Regions from separate parts of the Vibrio limimangrovi genome, predicted to be linked through region 1. Evidence: predicted binding sites of a transcription regulator. Region 1 holds the regulator's gene; each other region holds the start of a gene.

Region 1 (5,453 bases):
TTTAGCATTCGCTCGGTAGCCAGCCTCAGGTTGGGCAAGTCTTTCAATCTGTTCGGCTTAGTACTGGCTTGTTGCTTTTTTTCTAATTTGGCCTGTGCTAACGACTGCTGCGCTACTTCTATCAAACGCTCACTTGATTCCCATAAATCATTGGAAATCGCGTAGTATTTAGTAACGACCGGAAACCCACGCTTTTTATATACGTAGGGTTTGAGTCCTTGCGTCTCGAAGTTAGATGAAGTTTGTTGGTCTGCTCGGATGTGAAGTTGATCATTCACAACCAGTGCAAACATCGTCTCATCAGCGAAAAGTCCAAAGCCACCAAACATTGAGCGCGACTTGATTGTACCAAGTGCCTCAAATAGCTTCATAGAATCTTTGAGTATCGGTTTATCCATGATGTGTTATCTCGGTGTAATTAACATTACGCCACCAAAAGTCAGGTCCGAGAGGTTAGCAAATACATACAGGAACAATGTCATTAAAGGGTAAACTCATCATATGTATATTTGCCATCGGTAACCCCGCTACCTTCCATTAATCAAATGGTTCAGGCCGGAAGCTTTGCGTCCCACCCTTTCGGATGGTTTGCCCTGTGCGTGACCTGTCGAGAATACTTTGTCTCTTGAATTAACATCACATTCTAGCGAATGAAGTGTGATGTTAGTTCAGGAAAATTAATCAAGATTATGTCTTGGTGTTCATATCTTGGGCAAAGGTTTTTCAACGAGAGGTATGGGTGTGAGAAAAGGACTACACGCAGCTAAAACAGCAACTTACCAAACATTTAACTTTTAGTCGTAGCGTTATTGAGTAAAAGGCTTATGTTGAGACAAAAAATAAGCGCTCCGGAGAGCGCTTGTTGCCAATTAATTGAGCTTTTTCACTGTATTACGAACGACCAGTTCTGGCTGCATTTCGAAAATGCGCTTCTCGTGCTCTTTGTCTTTAATGCGTTCAAGTAAAATTTCGAATGCATTTTTACCAACACGGCGTTTCGGTTGGTGAATGGTCGTAAGTGGCGGAGAAAAGTATTCTGCCAATTCGATATTGTCATAACCAACCACGGAAACATCGTCCGGGATCTTAATGCCATTTTGTTGTAAACGACTCATTAAGCCCAAAGCCATTGTGTCGTTGAAACAGAATACTGCGGTAGGACGCTTTTTCATTGCGGTAATTTTGTCAGCAACCAGAACCGCGGTATCACATTCAAAGTTACCTTCAAGAATCCAATCTTCGTTTACGGGTATATTCGCTTCTGCCATTGCTCGGCGGAAGCCCATAATGCGCTCTTGGCACGCGAGTTTTTCGAAGTGACCACTTAAGCAGGCAATATCAGTATGACCGTTGTCAATCAGATACTTAGTTGCGATGTAGCCGCCTTCTTCTGAGTTATCCATGATCTTGTCGGCTTGTGAGCTCTCAGGGCCCCAATCCATGACCACTTTTGGAATATCAGAATGACGGTCAAGCATCTCTTTTAGTTCTTCCGTCAGGTCTGAACACATCACTAAAATCCCATCCACACGCTTTTCAGCCAGCATTCGAATGTAATCGCGTTGCTTTTCGTAGATACCACCGGTATTACATAGGATCAGAGTGTAACCTTGACGATAACAGTAGCTTTCAACACCATCGATAACTTCTGAGAAGAATAGGTTAGTCGATTGAGTTACCAACATTCCGATGGTACGAGTTGAGTTACATTTCAAGCTACGAGCAACTGCGCTCGGTGCGTAATTGAGCTCATCAACTGCTTTCATTACTTTTTCTTGAGTTGCTTCTGCAACAAAACGCGTCTTGTTGATGACGTGCGAAACTGTAGTAGTAGAAACGCCGGCTAATCGAGCAACGTCTTTTATAGTGGCCATAAAGGTGTCCTGTATCGAGCTACTAATATACCTTGGAGTATAAAACCTTTTACTGAGTGCCTTTTGTAAACTTAGTGCCGCATAAACGTGTACGCTGAATCTGTTTCGCAGTGACAGCTCCGAAAACGGTAGAAGGTCTGTAGCAATACGGTTGATGAATATTATCGTCTTTCTCTGAGCGAAGAAGAGAACGTCAACCTAGTAAGAAAACACAAAAACCGCTTTATTTCAGCGGTTTACATAAAAATCATATTTAATCGTTTGCGTTCACATTTTAGCCCTATGTGGGTTGGCTGGCAATGACTTCAGCAGCAGATTTGTGTCTTTTATGTCACATTTTGATTGCTAAAAAAGCAAGCAATGGGACTCAATGAAGGGCAAACGAATAAAAATTGGGGAGCGCGAAAATAGGCTCCCAATCATTGGTGGCAATTATTCACCAAGAAGGTAAGCGCTGTCTAGTTTGCAAAATGCAACTAATAGTTGCGCGACGCTTGCGTAGAAACCGAAATCATCCATTTGCTGACATTTTGCTGCAAATTGTGGCAGCCAAGATAAGAGTTGACGTTCGATGAAATCATTCTGATTTGAGAAGGCTTGTTCCATATGTTTTTCTTGTTCGAGCTCATTGGAACGGATAATCATGCTGCCTAAAAAATCGAGTTCTACGGCTAAGTGATCGGCAGGTTCGTTAAGCTTATCGTCAATTGGTACGCCGAAATCAGCCATCAACTTCTCCATCTCTTGTGTTGATTTGTTATTCAGTAAACCTGTTTCGCAAATGTACAGGGAAGCATAAGGCGGAGCCCCATACTTTTCTGTTTTTAAGAACAGTTCACAAAAGTCGGCGGCGAGTGCGAGTTGGGCATCTTTACGGTTTTGTAATCGGTTCAGTGCATCTACCAGAACGTCAATTGAAGGTTTTAGAGTGTCATTTTCACTTAAGCCAGCTAAAAAACTCCGAATTTCAACACTGTGGTAAGCTTCCAGCTCTTTGTCTGCCAGTTCTTTGACAAACAAGCTAGAAAACCACCAGTAAATTTCGGCGCGTTTTTCATTAAAAGCTTTCACTTCTTGCATTCCAGGCTCCTCAATGATGTTTTATGTGTCGCATCATAAAATCACTAACGGATGTCCTTTAAGTGTAATCAATTAATAACGACAACTATGATGTTTTCTGGCCAATTATGTCCGTTTAATAATGACGTTTCGCAAGCTTGTTTTGAATCAAAAAAAGCGTGAAATCTTGCCTTTAAATCTGCCAGTGACTAGAAATGTGAATAGTTATGAATAGAATACATCTTGGATAAGCAAATGACGGAAAGTGGTGTAAATGAGCTATCACGTATTAGTCGTAGAAGATGATGTTGTCACGCGTAGTAAGCTGGCGGGATACTTCCAAAACGAAGGCTACACCGTTAGTGAGGCAGGGAGCAGCGCAGAAATGCGTGAAACACTGCAAGCGGGTGATATTGACCTGATTATGCTGGCTATCAACTTGCCGGGTGAAGATGGCCTGATGCTTACGCGTGAATTACGTAGCCAATCCGATATTGGTATCATATTAGTCACAGCACGTACGGATAGTATCGACAAAATTGTTGGCCTTGAAATGGGGGCGGACGATTATGTCACAAAGCCTTTTGAACTCAGAGAGTTATTGGTTCGCGTTAAAAATCTGTTGTGGCGAATTTCGACCGCACAGAATGGTTCGAAGTCATGCGAAACCAACGAACAGCACATTGTCCGTTTTGGTGAGTGGACATTTGATATCCAACGCCGCGCTTTGAGTCGCAGTGGCGAGCCCGTTAAACTCACTAAAGCAGAGTATGAGCTCTTGGTGGCGTTATCCTCTTACCCGAATCAGGTCCTAAGTCGTGAACGTATTTTGAATATGATCAGTCATCGAGTGGATGCGCCTAATGACCGTACCATTGATGTCTTAATTCGGCGTATGCGCGCCAAGATGGAATATGATCCCAAGAACCCACAAATTTTTGTCACGGTTCATGGAGAAGGCTACATGTTTGCCGGTGATTAATACCAAAAAGAAAAGCTCAAGAAAAAGGAGAGCAACTGAATCTGCTCTCCTTTTTTGTTCCGCTAAATTACCTTATGTAATGCACTCTATGCATTCGCTACTGAGGCTCTACCATCGGAGTCTCACCAACGGTGTCTCGCAGGCGTTGCCAGATGCTGCCAAGATATTCATGCCAGAAAAGTTCTGTTTGCTCTAGGTAACGAGCCTTTGGTGAGTATTTATCCCAAGCTTGGTTCACTTCTTCAATCGCCAGGAAGTTGGTCGGCGCCGGGATCGGTCTAATACCTGCTGCATTAAATTCATACAGTGCGCGGCTCATATGGCTGGCAGAGGTAACCAAAACGATTTCCTTTTGCTGGACAAACGCTGCAGCCTGCCGAGCTTCTTCCCAGGTGTCTTTCGCATCTTCTAATAAAATAATGTCGGATTTCGCCACACCAAGCGCTAGAGCAACGTTCGCCATCATACGTGCATGACTGATTTCGGAACCACCGTCATAGCCAGATAAAATCAACTTTGCGCCAGGGTACATGCGCAAGATACGAATGCCTTCGCTGAGACGCATCAGTGCGGCACGACTTAACTGAGAAGTCGGTGGAATTTCGTCATCGATAACGTGGCCATTTCCCAATACCATGACGTAATCGATTGTGCCAGAGACTGGCAGAAATGCTTTGTGCTCACGCTCTAAAGGCATAAGAAGCTTAGTTGAGACAGGTTGGAAGGCTACAAGGAAAATGCCAACTAGAGAGAATAATACAACGAAGCAGCCAGTTTTACGTTTCATGGTAAAACTAATGAGAGCAAGGCCCAAGAAGCCTATCAGCAACAGTGCTGGTAGGGGCATCAGCAAGGCTGACATTACTTTTTTCAGCTCAAACATACATAAATAGTCCGAAAAAACATCAATTGATAATAAAAATGAGGGTACCCCTCTTTATTCCTGCTTTCCTTGTGCCAGAATAGCGGCACAATCCGTTATGATAACTCAGCAGAAGTGACAGAAGACCGCAATTTCGACGATATCGCCCACAAATTTGCAAAAAATATATACGGCTCCGACAAAGGAGAGATCCGCCAAATCATTGTGTGGGAAGATTTTCTACAGATTCTAAGTGAATTAGACGCCGGGCAGCAACCCCTTGAAGTATTGGATGCAGGTGGTGGTTTAGCACAAATGTCTCAAAAGCTTGCTAAGCTCGGACATCGTGTTGCTTTATGTGATCTATCTTCGGAAATGCTGCAACTAGCCAAACAGGATATTGAAAATAATGGTTTGCTTGAGCAGTATCGCCTGATTCATTCACCGGTACAGTCCATTGGCGAGCACATGGAAAACCAGGTGGATCTTGTTATGTTTCATGCTGTGATGGAGTGGCTGGTCGATCCTAAGATGGCACTCGAAACGGTATTGGAACAAGTTAAACCGGGGGGTATTGCATCAGTGATGTTCTACAACCACCATGGTTTAGTCTACAAAAACGTGGTTTGTGGCAACATTCCTCATATTTTGGACGGCATGCCTCACCGAAAAAGAT
Region 2 (5,453 bases), on a different contig from region 1:
CAAGCTTGTCAGTCCCATATTTTTGAGCTAAAAGTCATACTTATCAACATAATAGCGCTTAGCTAGCTATTGGTTGATACGTCTTCGTTTTACGTGGAAAATAATATGACTGACAGAAGGCCGAGCGTAACCAATTTTGCGTTAAATCGTTACGACGTTCAGATCCCGATCTCAGATTAGTTAACATTCATTAGATGACAGGCTAATGATCAGAGTTACATTTAATCGGGAGAGGGTAACCAACCGAGTCTTCCATATTCGATATATCCAAATAAAATCTTAAATATTAGCAGGTTATGGTGTTGGTCAATAAAGTTTGTTTGCACGTACGTTATTATGTTGACCTGACTCGGAACCGTCGATTTTAGTGAAGTTTTTTCTTAGACTCAACAAAAAATGACGAGCGTGTTACTCGTCATTTTTTGTTCGCTAGTCTACGATGTTTTCTGTTTCTGTTTCTGTTTCTGTTTCTGACTCTTCTTCCGCTGTGCTGTCGGAAGCACTGGAAATTTCTTCGGTGACCGTCTCAACTGAGCCTGAAACGGCTTCATCTGTTTCTAGGTTTTCTACGTCTAAGTTTTCTACGCTTTCAACAGCACCGGAAACCTCAGCTGCAACACTCTCTACCGCACCTGAGATGATGATATCCGGATTCAGCGGGGGGATAACCTGCAAGTCATCGGTGTCATCGTCTACCGCTGGACTTTGGCTCACGTGGCCAATAATAGACTGATAGTACCGTCGAATATTTTCCACATAGTTACGAGCCTCATCACCACGGGCATAACCATAGCGTGTTTGGCTGTAGTAACGTTTTTGACGCAGTAAAGGCAGTCTGTCTTTCACATCGGCCCACGCATTTGGATCTCCACCTTGCGCTTTCGTCAGTCTCCGTGCATCCAGCATATGCCCATAACCGATGTTGTAAGAGGCAAGCGCAAACCAAATTTTCTCGTGTTCATTGATGGTATCGGGAACCCGAGCAACGATACGACGCAGATACTCCACACCGCCACGAACCGATTGCTCAGGATCCAGGCGATTGTTGACACCGACACTTTTTGCGGTAGGAAGAGTCAGCATCATCATTCCCCGAACACCAGTAGGCGATTTTGCTCTTGGTTTCCAATGAGACTCTTGATAAGCCAGAGCGGCGATTAAACGCCAGTCAAACTCTTCACTGTATTTCTGGAACAGAGGAGACCACTTAGGTAATTTATCGTCAAGAGCACGAATGAAAGCGCGAGTGTCAACATAATCGAAGGCTTCAATATGGCCGATGTATTTCTCTTCAAGCAAGGCGAGATCACCTGACTGTTTAATGTTGCCGAAGAACTCGATCAACATTCCATATAAGCTTTCGTCTTCTGAACGGCGAGTAAACCAGGATACGGGTTGATCTTCTGTTAACTCGAAGGCTAACGCTAAGTCTGGATAGAGTCGCTGAGCCAGAGATAACTCAACGGAATCGGTCACCGTAAAGCGCAGTTCTCCGGTGGAGACTTTTCTCAATAAATCCCTCGTGTCAGCATCTCCGATGATTTCAAATTGTAGTTCTGGGTACTGTTTCTTTAATGACGTCAGTGTTGGAACATATTGAGATTGTTCGACGATTTGCAGAGTACCCGTGCCGACAGGTACCTCTTGTTCCGTATCGTCACCTTGCGTTGCTTGATACTTAATTAAGCGTTCGATATTACGTGGTCGGAAGTGCCCCTTTTTGTAGACAACTTGTTGGCTGACATAGTAATAGGCAGGCCCAGGTCGAAAACGTTTTATCGCTTGAGAAGTCTGGTTCAAGCCCGTTGCGATAATATCAATATCGCCTTTTTTAAGAGCAGGGAAAAGATCAGCTTGTCTAAACGCTGGTTTGATCTCAAGCTTTACACCTAGCTCTTCGGCGAACTTACGTGCAAGTTCGTAATCCAGTCCCGCAGGGCCATCAGGACCGATGTAGTAAGAGAGTTGGTTGTTAAGTGTGCCAACGCGAAGAACGCCACGCTCTTGGATTTTTTGGAATTCACTTTTAGGAGCCGACTCGATTTGGCAGGCAGAAAGTAGGAGCACAGAAGCGAAAAGTAGGACGCTGCGCTTAAGTCGGTTGAACTGGCTAATTTGCATTAATTGGTACTTCTCGGAAAATTTCTAATCACCTTTATATCAAAGCGAAGTGGTGGGGCAAAGTGAATCGCACCGATTGAGTGCGACATTGCGTGTTTTATCGACATTTTGGTGATATACCCAAATGACTTCAAGGTGCAGGATTCAGAGCGCTGTCACTGACTCAAGTTCAAGGAAGATAACGCAGCGTAATAGCCAGCTCTTTCCAAGTTATTTGACGCTGAAATTGTTTCAGTGACACGCTCCCGAAGGGAGAGTTGCCTTGGCTTGCATACTTTGTTAACGATTTTTGATTTAGAACCACTAAAACTTCAAATCGTTGCCGCGTCTGCCAGCCAAGTCATTCTCGCTGAACCAAGCACCTTGAGGTTATTTGGGTATAATTCAAATTTGATGAAAAAATTGACGCAAACGGTTGCTTTTGGTGTTACATCACAAAAACAATTACTATATAATGCGCTCGCAAAGGAGAGGTGGAATCGGCATAAGTTCGAGCTTTTGTAGCTAACTGTATGAATTTATTCCAATATCACCTTAATCAATTGCATAAGAGACCTAAGCACATGAGAATTTTGCGTGGCTCCCCAGCTCTTTCTGAGTTCCGTGTTAATAAACTATTGGAACTTTGTCGTGAACAAGATCTGCCTGTAACCGGCATATACGCCGAGTTTATGCACTTTGCGGATCTAAAATCTGACCTTGATGACCAAGAGTTAGAAAAGCTAGAAAAGTTGCTGACTTACGGCCCAACGATCGAAGAGCACGAGCCTGAAGGTCTTCTACTTCTTGTTACGCCTCGTCCTGGCACTATTTCACCATGGTCTTCTAAATCTACCGATATCGCTAAAAACTGTGGCTTGACTAAAGTTAAGCGTCTTGAGCGTGGTACGGCGTACTATGTTGAAGTTTCGTCTGAACTGTCTCAAGAGCAAGTTGACGTAGTAAAAGCCCTTATCCATGACCGCATGATGGAAACGGTATTCACTGAATTTGAAGCGGCTTCTGCTCTGTTTACCGTTGCTGAGCCTGCTCCAGTGGCACACGTTGATGTCTTGGCTGGTGGTCGTCTTGCACTTGAAGAAGCCAACGTTTCACTTGGTTTAGCGCTAGCAGAAGATGAAATTGATTACTTGGTGGAGAACTTCACTAAGCTAGGTCGTAATCCAAACGACATTGAGCTGATGATGTTTGCTCAGGCGAACTCAGAGCACTGTCGCCATAAAATCTTTAATGCAGACTGGACTATCGATGGCGTAGACCAAGAGAAGTCTCTGTTTAAGATGATCAAAAATACGTTTGAAACGACTCCGGACCACGTTCTGTCTGCGTACAAAGATAACGCAGCGGTAATGACAGGTTCTAAAGTAGGTCGTTTCTTCCCTGATCCGAAAACACGTCAATACACTTACCACCATGAAGATGCGCACATCTTGATGAAGGTTGAGACGCACAACCACCCAACAGCGATTTCTCCATGGCCAGGTGCATCAACCGGTTCTGGTGGTGAAATTCGTGATGAAGGTGCGACCGGTATCGGTGGTAAACCAAAAGCGGGTCTGGTTGGTTTCACAACGTCTAACTTACGTATTCCTGGCTTTGAACAGCCATGGGAAACCGACTTCGGTAAACCTGGTCGTATCGTAAACGCATTAGATATCATGCTAGAAGGTCCACTAGGCGGCGCAGCATTCAACAACGAATTTGGTCGTCCAAACCTACTAGGTTACTTCCGTACTTACGAAGAAAAAGTGACTTCACACGCTGGTGAAGAAGTGCGTGGTTACCACAAGCCAATCATGATTGCTGGTGGTATGGGTAACATTCGTGACGAACACGTTCAGAAGAAAGAGATCCCAGTTGGTGCGAGCCTAATCGTACTTGGCGGTCCGGCAATGAATATCGGTCTTGGTGGTGGTGCTGCGTCTTCAATGGCATCTGGCCAGTCAGCAGAAGATCTGGACTTTGCTTCAGTACAACGTGAAAACCCAGAGATGGAGCGTCGTTGTCAGGAAGTTATCGACCGTTGTTGGCAGCTAGGTGCAGATAACCCAATCGCATTTATCCACGATGTGGGCGCGGGTGGTATCTCTAACGCACTTCCTGAGCTTTGTGACGACGGCGAGCGTGGCGGTAAGTTCCAGCTACGTGATGTACCAAATGATGAATTGAGCATGAGCCCACTGGAAATCTGGTGTAACGAATCTCAGGAACGTTATGTTCTTGCGGTTGCGCCAGAGCATATGGAAGCATTTGATGCAATCTGTAAGCGTGAACGTGCACCATACGCAGTAGTTGGTGTTGCAACAGAAGAACGTCATCTGACTCTGGAAGACTCTCACTTCGATAACACACCAATTGATATGCCAATGGATATCTTGCTTGGTAAAACACCGAAGATGCACCGTGAAGCAACGACACTGAAAGTAGATAGCCCGGCGATTGCACGCGATGGTATCGAAATCAACGAAGCGGCAGATCGCGTACTTCGTCTTCCTACTGTAGCTGAGAAAACGTTCCTGATTACTATCGGTGATCGCTCGGTAACGGGTTTGGTTGCTCGTGACCAGATGGTTGGTCCTTGGCAGGTCCCTGTGGCTAACTGTGCGGTTACGGCTGCAAGTTACGACACATACCACGGTGAAGCGATGTCAATGGGTGAGCGTACTCCGGTTGCTCTATTAGACTTCGGCGCATCTGCTCGTCTGGCAGTCGGTGAGTCTCTGACTAACATCGCTGCAACCGACATCGGTGATATTAAACGTATTAAGCTGTCTGCGAACTGGATGTCTCCAGCTGGTCACCCAGGTGAAGATGCCGGTCTTTACGAAGCGGTGAAAGCAGTCGGTGAAGAGCTATGCCCTGCACTTGGTCTGACTATCCCTGTTGGTAAAGACTCAATGTCGATGAAGACCAAATGGGAAGAGAATGGTGAGAGCAAAGAAGTCACTTCACCGCTATCACTAGTAATCACAGCTTTTGGCCGCGTAGAAGACGTACGTAAGACAGTAACGCCTCAGCTTCGTACTGACAAAGGTGACTCTTCACTTGTTCTTGTTGACCTGGGCAACGGCAAAAACCGTCTGGGTGCAACAGCACTGGCGCAGGTTTACAAGCAGCTTGGTGATAAGCCGGCAGATGTAGACAACGCTGAGCAGCTAAAAGGCTTCTTCGATGCGATGCAAACACTGGTACGTGACGACAAATTGGTTGCTTACCACGATAAAGGCGACGGCGGTCTATTTGTTACTCTTGCTGAGATGGCATTCGCGGGTCACTGTGGCGTGAAAGCGAACATCGAAGGTCTGGGCGACGATGCACTGGCAGTTCTATTT
Region 3 (5,453 bases), on a different contig from region 1:
AAAGGGGCTTCCGCTAGATGAACACGGATTTTCTTACTGTCTGGCAGATCTTGATTACGCTTTTTTATCGTCCTGAAAAAGTCGCGGTACTCATCTGGCATCCATGCCATAAAGTAAAGAGAACCTCTGAGGACAGAGTTCAATTGTTCTTCACTCACATCTCCGCCCGCCAAATAGTCATCTAAAACAGATTGATACTTGGCATTACCAAACTCTACAACAATGTGGCTCACCTGCTCAGAGAATTCTGGTTTAGAAACCAGCTCAGTAGCATATCGAACAAATGCGTCGTTCCAGTGATAGTCTCCTATCGCAACTAAGTTATGCGTTGCAAATGCCTGCATAATGGCATCATCTGCCTGTTTCGCCTGTTCAACGACTTGCGCCACTTTCTGCTGTGGCAAATCCACTTTGGTATAGTGAGGAAAATACTCACAGCCAGCTAAACTCACCAACCCTACGCTTAACAGCCACGGCTTTATTTTTCGCCCTAATTTACTCATAACCTAACCAATTCCTAGTTAACAAGGTGACAACGATAACAAAAATAATTATCATTTGCATAAATTGAATTTGATATCTGTATCACGAAAAGGATGTTTATATGAGTGAAAAACTCTCAGAATTCAGCGACAAGCTGTGCCTGGTGACCGGGGCTGGTCAAGGGATTGGTCTCGCATGCGCGAAAAGTTTATTAGCGCAAGGGGCACATGTGATTGCCAGTGATGTGACTGAAAAGTCATTAATGAACCTGACACAGTCTCTTCCTAAAGAGCAGCAACAACGCATTACGCTGCTGGCTTTTGATTTGACTGATACTCAAGCAATCCAATCTGCCTGCCAACGATTAGAGAATAACAAACTTATCCCTGAATACGTTGCAAGTTGTGCAGGTACCTTGCACCTCGACTCTATTTTTGACCTGTCGTTAGAAGCACTAAACACAACTCTCGATGTGAACCTCAAAGGCACTCTTCTATTAACCCAACAAATCGCCAAGCTGCTAGTCAAAAACGGGAAAAGAGGCTCAATCGTAGCCGTAGGTTCAAATGCCGCCGACACACCAAGAAGCAATATGTCAGCTTACTGCACATCCAAAGCCGGGCTTCACATGTGGATGCAGTGTTTGGGATTAGAACTGGCGGAACATGGTATTCGCTGTAATATTGTCAGTCCGGGTTCAACCAGAACTCCTATGCAGGAACAGATGTGGAATGAGTCTTATGGGGAAAGAGAAACGATTCGCGGCAACCTGAAATCTCACCGTCTTGGCATCCCGCTGAATAAAATCGCCGAAACCCAAGACATCACGAATGCGATCGAGTTTCTACTCAGCGACAAATCAGGCCACATTACCATGCATGATTTGCGAGTCGACGGCGGCGCTACTTTCTAGCCTCATAAACGACAAAGCCCCGACAACTCATCGAGCTATCGGGGCTTTTGAAAAATGGCACGCCCTATTGGATTCGAACCAATGACCACATCCTTAGAAGGGACGTGCTCTATCCAGCTGAGCTAAGGGCGCGCTACAGGGAAAGGATTATACGAGTTAAAATGGGTAAATCAACGGCTTTTAGTAACATTCTGATCTGAATGCCTAAAAAAAGGACACTGAAGGATTAGATGCTCAAAAACACCTCAGGGCAAACGTTTGCGTATGGATGTTAAAAAGAAATTCTGCGACAATGCGCGGCAGATTTATTTGCCTTCTAAATTTATAAAGGAAAGTCATGACTGCTCAAAATATAGATGGGACTCTCATTTCCCAAACGGTTCGTTCTGAAGTTGCAGCACGTGTAAAAGCTCGCGTTGAAGCTGGATTACGTGCACCTGGTCTAGCAGTTGTTCTCGTTGGGGAAGACCCTGCTTCTCAGGTTTATGTTGGCAGTAAGCGCCGCGCTTGTGAAGAAGTGGGTTTTGTTTCCAAGTCTTTTGACCTTCCTGCATCAACAACAGAAGAAGAGTTGCTAGCGCTTGTCGATCAATTAAATAATGACAATGAAATTGACGGTATTTTGGTTCAGCTTCCTCTTCCTGCTGGTATTGATAGCACACACGTGCTCGAGCGAATTGACCCAGAAAAAGATGTTGATGGCTTCCACCCTTACAACGTTGGTCGTCTTGCTCAGCGTATCCCTAAGCTCCGCTCTTGTACGCCAAAAGGCATCATTACTCTGCTTGATCGTTACAACATCGCACTACGTGGTAAACACGCCGTTGTTGTAGGCGCGTCAAACATCGTTGGTCGCCCGATGACGCTTGAGTTACTGCTGGCAGGCTGTACCACCACGACTTGTCACCGCTTCACTAAAGACTTAGAGAGCTACGTTCGTCAAGCGGACATCGTTATCGTCGCAGTAGGTAAACCAAACTTCATTCCTGGAGAATGGATCAAGAAAGGCGCAGTGGTTGTCGATGTAGGTATCAACCGTCTGGACTCCGGCAAGCTGGTTGGTGACGTGGAATACGATAAAGCACGTGAAAGCGCGAGCTTCATTACTCCAGTACCTGGAGGCGTTGGCCCAATGACTGTAGCTAGCCTGATTGAAAATACGATGCTGGCTTGTGAACAGTTCCATACCGACAAGTAATTAACGGCTTTTAGATTCGAAAAAGGCTCCTGACCAAGGAGCCTTTTTCTATTAGAGCGAATGAAATATTCGTGTTTACAGACTTAAAATCACGCCTGCAATCGAAGCACTCATTAAGTTGGCCATGACACCGGCAATAATCGCGCGGAATCCATGTTTAGAAACAAAAGTACGCTTCTCTGGTACCAGTGATCCTAAACCCCCAATAAGCATTGCCATACTTGAGATATTGGCAAAACCACACAGAGCAAAAGTCACAATCGCTTGTGAATGAGCACTTAATTGAGTTTTCACTTCCGTTAGTTGGATAAAGGCAACAAACTCGTTTACGACGATCTTATTACCAATCAATGAACCTGCAGTATTCGCTTCTGCCCATGGCACACCAATTAACCATGCAACTGGCGCAAACACGTAACCTAAGATTAATTCGAAGCTCAATGGCGTTCCGATGACATCACCAAACCAACCTAGGATGCCGTTTAGCAATGCGATGACACTAATAAACGCCAGCAAGGTACCACCTACCGCCACTGCAATTCGAACACCAGCCATTGCACCATCAGCCAGCGCTTCCACTACGTTTGTTGCACGTGGGATATCAACTTGGCTGATATCTATAGTTTCAGTTATTTCTGCATCTTCCGGCATTAAGATTTTGGCCATCAACAGACCAGCTGGCGCTGACATAAATGCCGCAGCGATAAGGAAGTTTAAATCAACCCCCAACGACGCATAGCCAACTAGCGTACCACCAGCAACAGACGCCAAACCGCCAGTCATTACCGCAAAGAACTGTGAATCCGTCATGTGCTTTAGGTAAGGCTTGACCATCAAAGGTGCTTCAATTGTGCCGACGAAGATATTTGCCGTCGCAGATACAGATTCCGCACGACCAATGCCTAACAGCTTTTGAATACCGCCACCAATGAAGCTAATCATTTTTGGCATCACACCAATGTGATAAAGACCGGCAATGAGAGAAGAAAAGAACACGATGATGCACAGGACATTAATCGCAAAAGTAAAGCCACCAGTCGCCAAATTGCCGAATAAAAAACCGATGCCTTCCTGCCCGTAATTGATGAGGTTCGATACGACGCTACTGACAGAATTTAGTGCATTTCGCCCCGCAGGTACGTACAAAACCAATAGTGCAAACAATACCTGTAGTGCAAAGGCAAGAGAGACGGTTCTGAGTTTTATATTTTTTCTATTTGTAGAAAGTAGCCATGCTACGAATAGTATGACTACGATACCAAGAATTGAGTTCATAAATTGGGTCCGACAGAAGGGAGATATGAAAGGGGTCGGATTGTATACTGGACTCAGAATGCTGCAACTTGAGGTTGTTAACAAGGTGAAAACTTCAATCGGTCAACATTTAACCTAAAGCGTAAAGCATTGAATTAATTAATGATAAACGTTTGCTTTTTCTCATTATTTCCATATAGAAAATATGTTTCTAAGTCTGGAAAAATTTTGTGACATTCATCACCTTAATTAAGCTCAAATAACTACTTAGGAATGGAGATATAAGGTGCTAAACGTTGATCCCAATGACACGGGTCGCCAATCTTCTGTTTAATGAAATGGATGACCGCAGAAATCTTTTTTGGCATATGCTGTCGGCTGGGATAAACCGCATAAAACGGCATCGACTGGCTGGCTTTCCAGTCTGGCAATAATTGAATCAGCTTCCCCGTTCTGAACTCATCGCCCAGTAAATAGGTCGCAAGATACGCAATCCCCCACCCTGCAATGGCGGCGTCGCGCACGGCCTCTGAAAGATCCACTGAATAGTTACCGGAGACTTTAACATTTAACTCTTGCTGACCTTTGGTGAACGCCCATCCTGTGTAATCACGTTCCCAACTCCTGTAAATAAGACAGTTATGCGAGGACAAATCATTGGGTTCAGTTGGCTTATCATGATTAAGCAAGTAATCCGGTGATGCCGCCACAACAAACTGACAGTCTGTTAGTCGCTGCGCAATGTAACCTTCAGGCAAGTGTTCATTGTTGGTCACCCACAAATCTAGCCCTTCAGCCAACATATCGACTTTGTAATCAAACAAATGCACTTCGACTTGAAGTTGAGGATAAAGCTCTCGCAGCTCCTGAATAGCAGGAATGATATGTAACGTACCGAACGATTGAGATATGCCTAAACGCACTAACCCGGCGACTTCATCTCTCTGACTTTCCATTTCCAATGTTGCGCTATTGACCGCCTGAACCACATGCTCACAGTGGTGGTAAAAAGTTGCACCCGCTTCTGTCGGTGTAAAGCTTCGAGTCGTGCGCTGAACCAGTTTGATACCAAGCGAATCCTCTAGCTGGCTAAGCTGCTTACTCACGTGAGACACGGAGACACCGAGACTTTTTGCAGCCACAGTGAAGCTTTTGTGTTTGATCAATGCAGAAAAGATCACCATCTGCGCGGCACGTTCAGATAACACGCATTACCTCGTTTAAATACTGGAAAAACAAAGGGCTCCGAAGAGCCCTTATAAAATGATAGTTACCGACAACAAGTTAGTACTCAATACGGTCAGCTAAATGACTGACGGCAAGCGCGAAGTAGTAAGAGCGGTTCCACTTCATCAACACATTGTAGTTATTGTAAACCAGATACGTACGGCCATTTTCGTCGTCTGGCATAATCAGCCAGGCTTTGATGTCATCGTCCAGTTTCGGTAATGGGCTACCATCAAATTTCGTGATACCTAATTTGCTCCACTCTTGCAGGTACTTACCTTTCTCTTCCGTGCGACCTTCCAAGTTGCGGTCAATGCCTTTCGGGACTTTAACCTGACGCCCCCACGTGAACTTGTCATCCCAGCCTGACTGGCTCAA

Evidence for each region. The regulator PurR, encoded in region 1, represses purine synthesis genes. The targets are predictions, from matches to a motif close to TNANGNAAACGTTTNCNTNA.
Region 2: the regulator PurR is predicted to act here: its motif matches at 2,525-2,544, upstream of purL (phosphoribosylformylglycinamidine synthase).
Region 3: the regulator PurR is predicted to act here: its motif matches at 1,643-1,662, upstream of folD (bifunctional methylenetetrahydrofolate dehydrogenase/methenyltetrahydrofolate cyclohydrolase FolD).

Annotation. Positions count from the first base shown of each region.
Region 1 covers NZ_JBSUGF010000010.1:112,909-118,361, forward strand. The annotation lists gene ACWYU8_RS14940 (TfoX/Sxy family DNA transformation protein) at 1-398, opposite strand, end outside; cyclic di-GMP riboswitch class I at 515-603, opposite strand; gene purR (HTH-type transcriptional repressor PurR) at 870-1,874, opposite strand; gene torD (molecular chaperone TorD) at 2,307-2,954, opposite strand; gene torR (two-component system response regulator TorR) at 3,208-3,915, shown strand; gene elyC (envelope biogenesis factor ElyC) at 4,013-4,798, opposite strand; gene cmoM (tRNA uridine 5-oxyacetic acid(34) methyltransferase CmoM) at 4,913-5,453, shown strand, end outside.
Region 2 covers NZ_JBSUGF010000016.1:70,442-75,894, reverse strand. The annotation lists gene mltF (membrane-bound lytic murein transglycosylase MltF) at 430-2,121, opposite strand; gene purL (phosphoribosylformylglycinamidine synthase) at 2,685-5,453, shown strand, end outside.
Region 3 covers NZ_JBSUGF010000009.1:127,341-132,793, reverse strand. The annotation lists gene ACWYU8_RS14210 (hypothetical protein) at 1-503, opposite strand, end outside; gene ACWYU8_RS14205 (2,3-dihydro-2,3-dihydroxybenzoate dehydrogenase) at 605-1,396, shown strand; tRNA gene ACWYU8_RS14200 (tRNA-Arg) at 1,452-1,528, opposite strand; gene folD (bifunctional methylenetetrahydrofolate dehydrogenase/methenyltetrahydrofolate cyclohydrolase FolD) at 1,734-2,594, shown strand; gene ACWYU8_RS14190 (NupC/NupG family nucleoside CNT transporter) at 2,670-3,869, opposite strand; gene ACWYU8_RS14185 (LysR family transcriptional regulator) at 4,112-5,056, opposite strand; gene ACWYU8_RS14180 (lytic murein transglycosylase) at 5,133-5,453, opposite strand, start outside.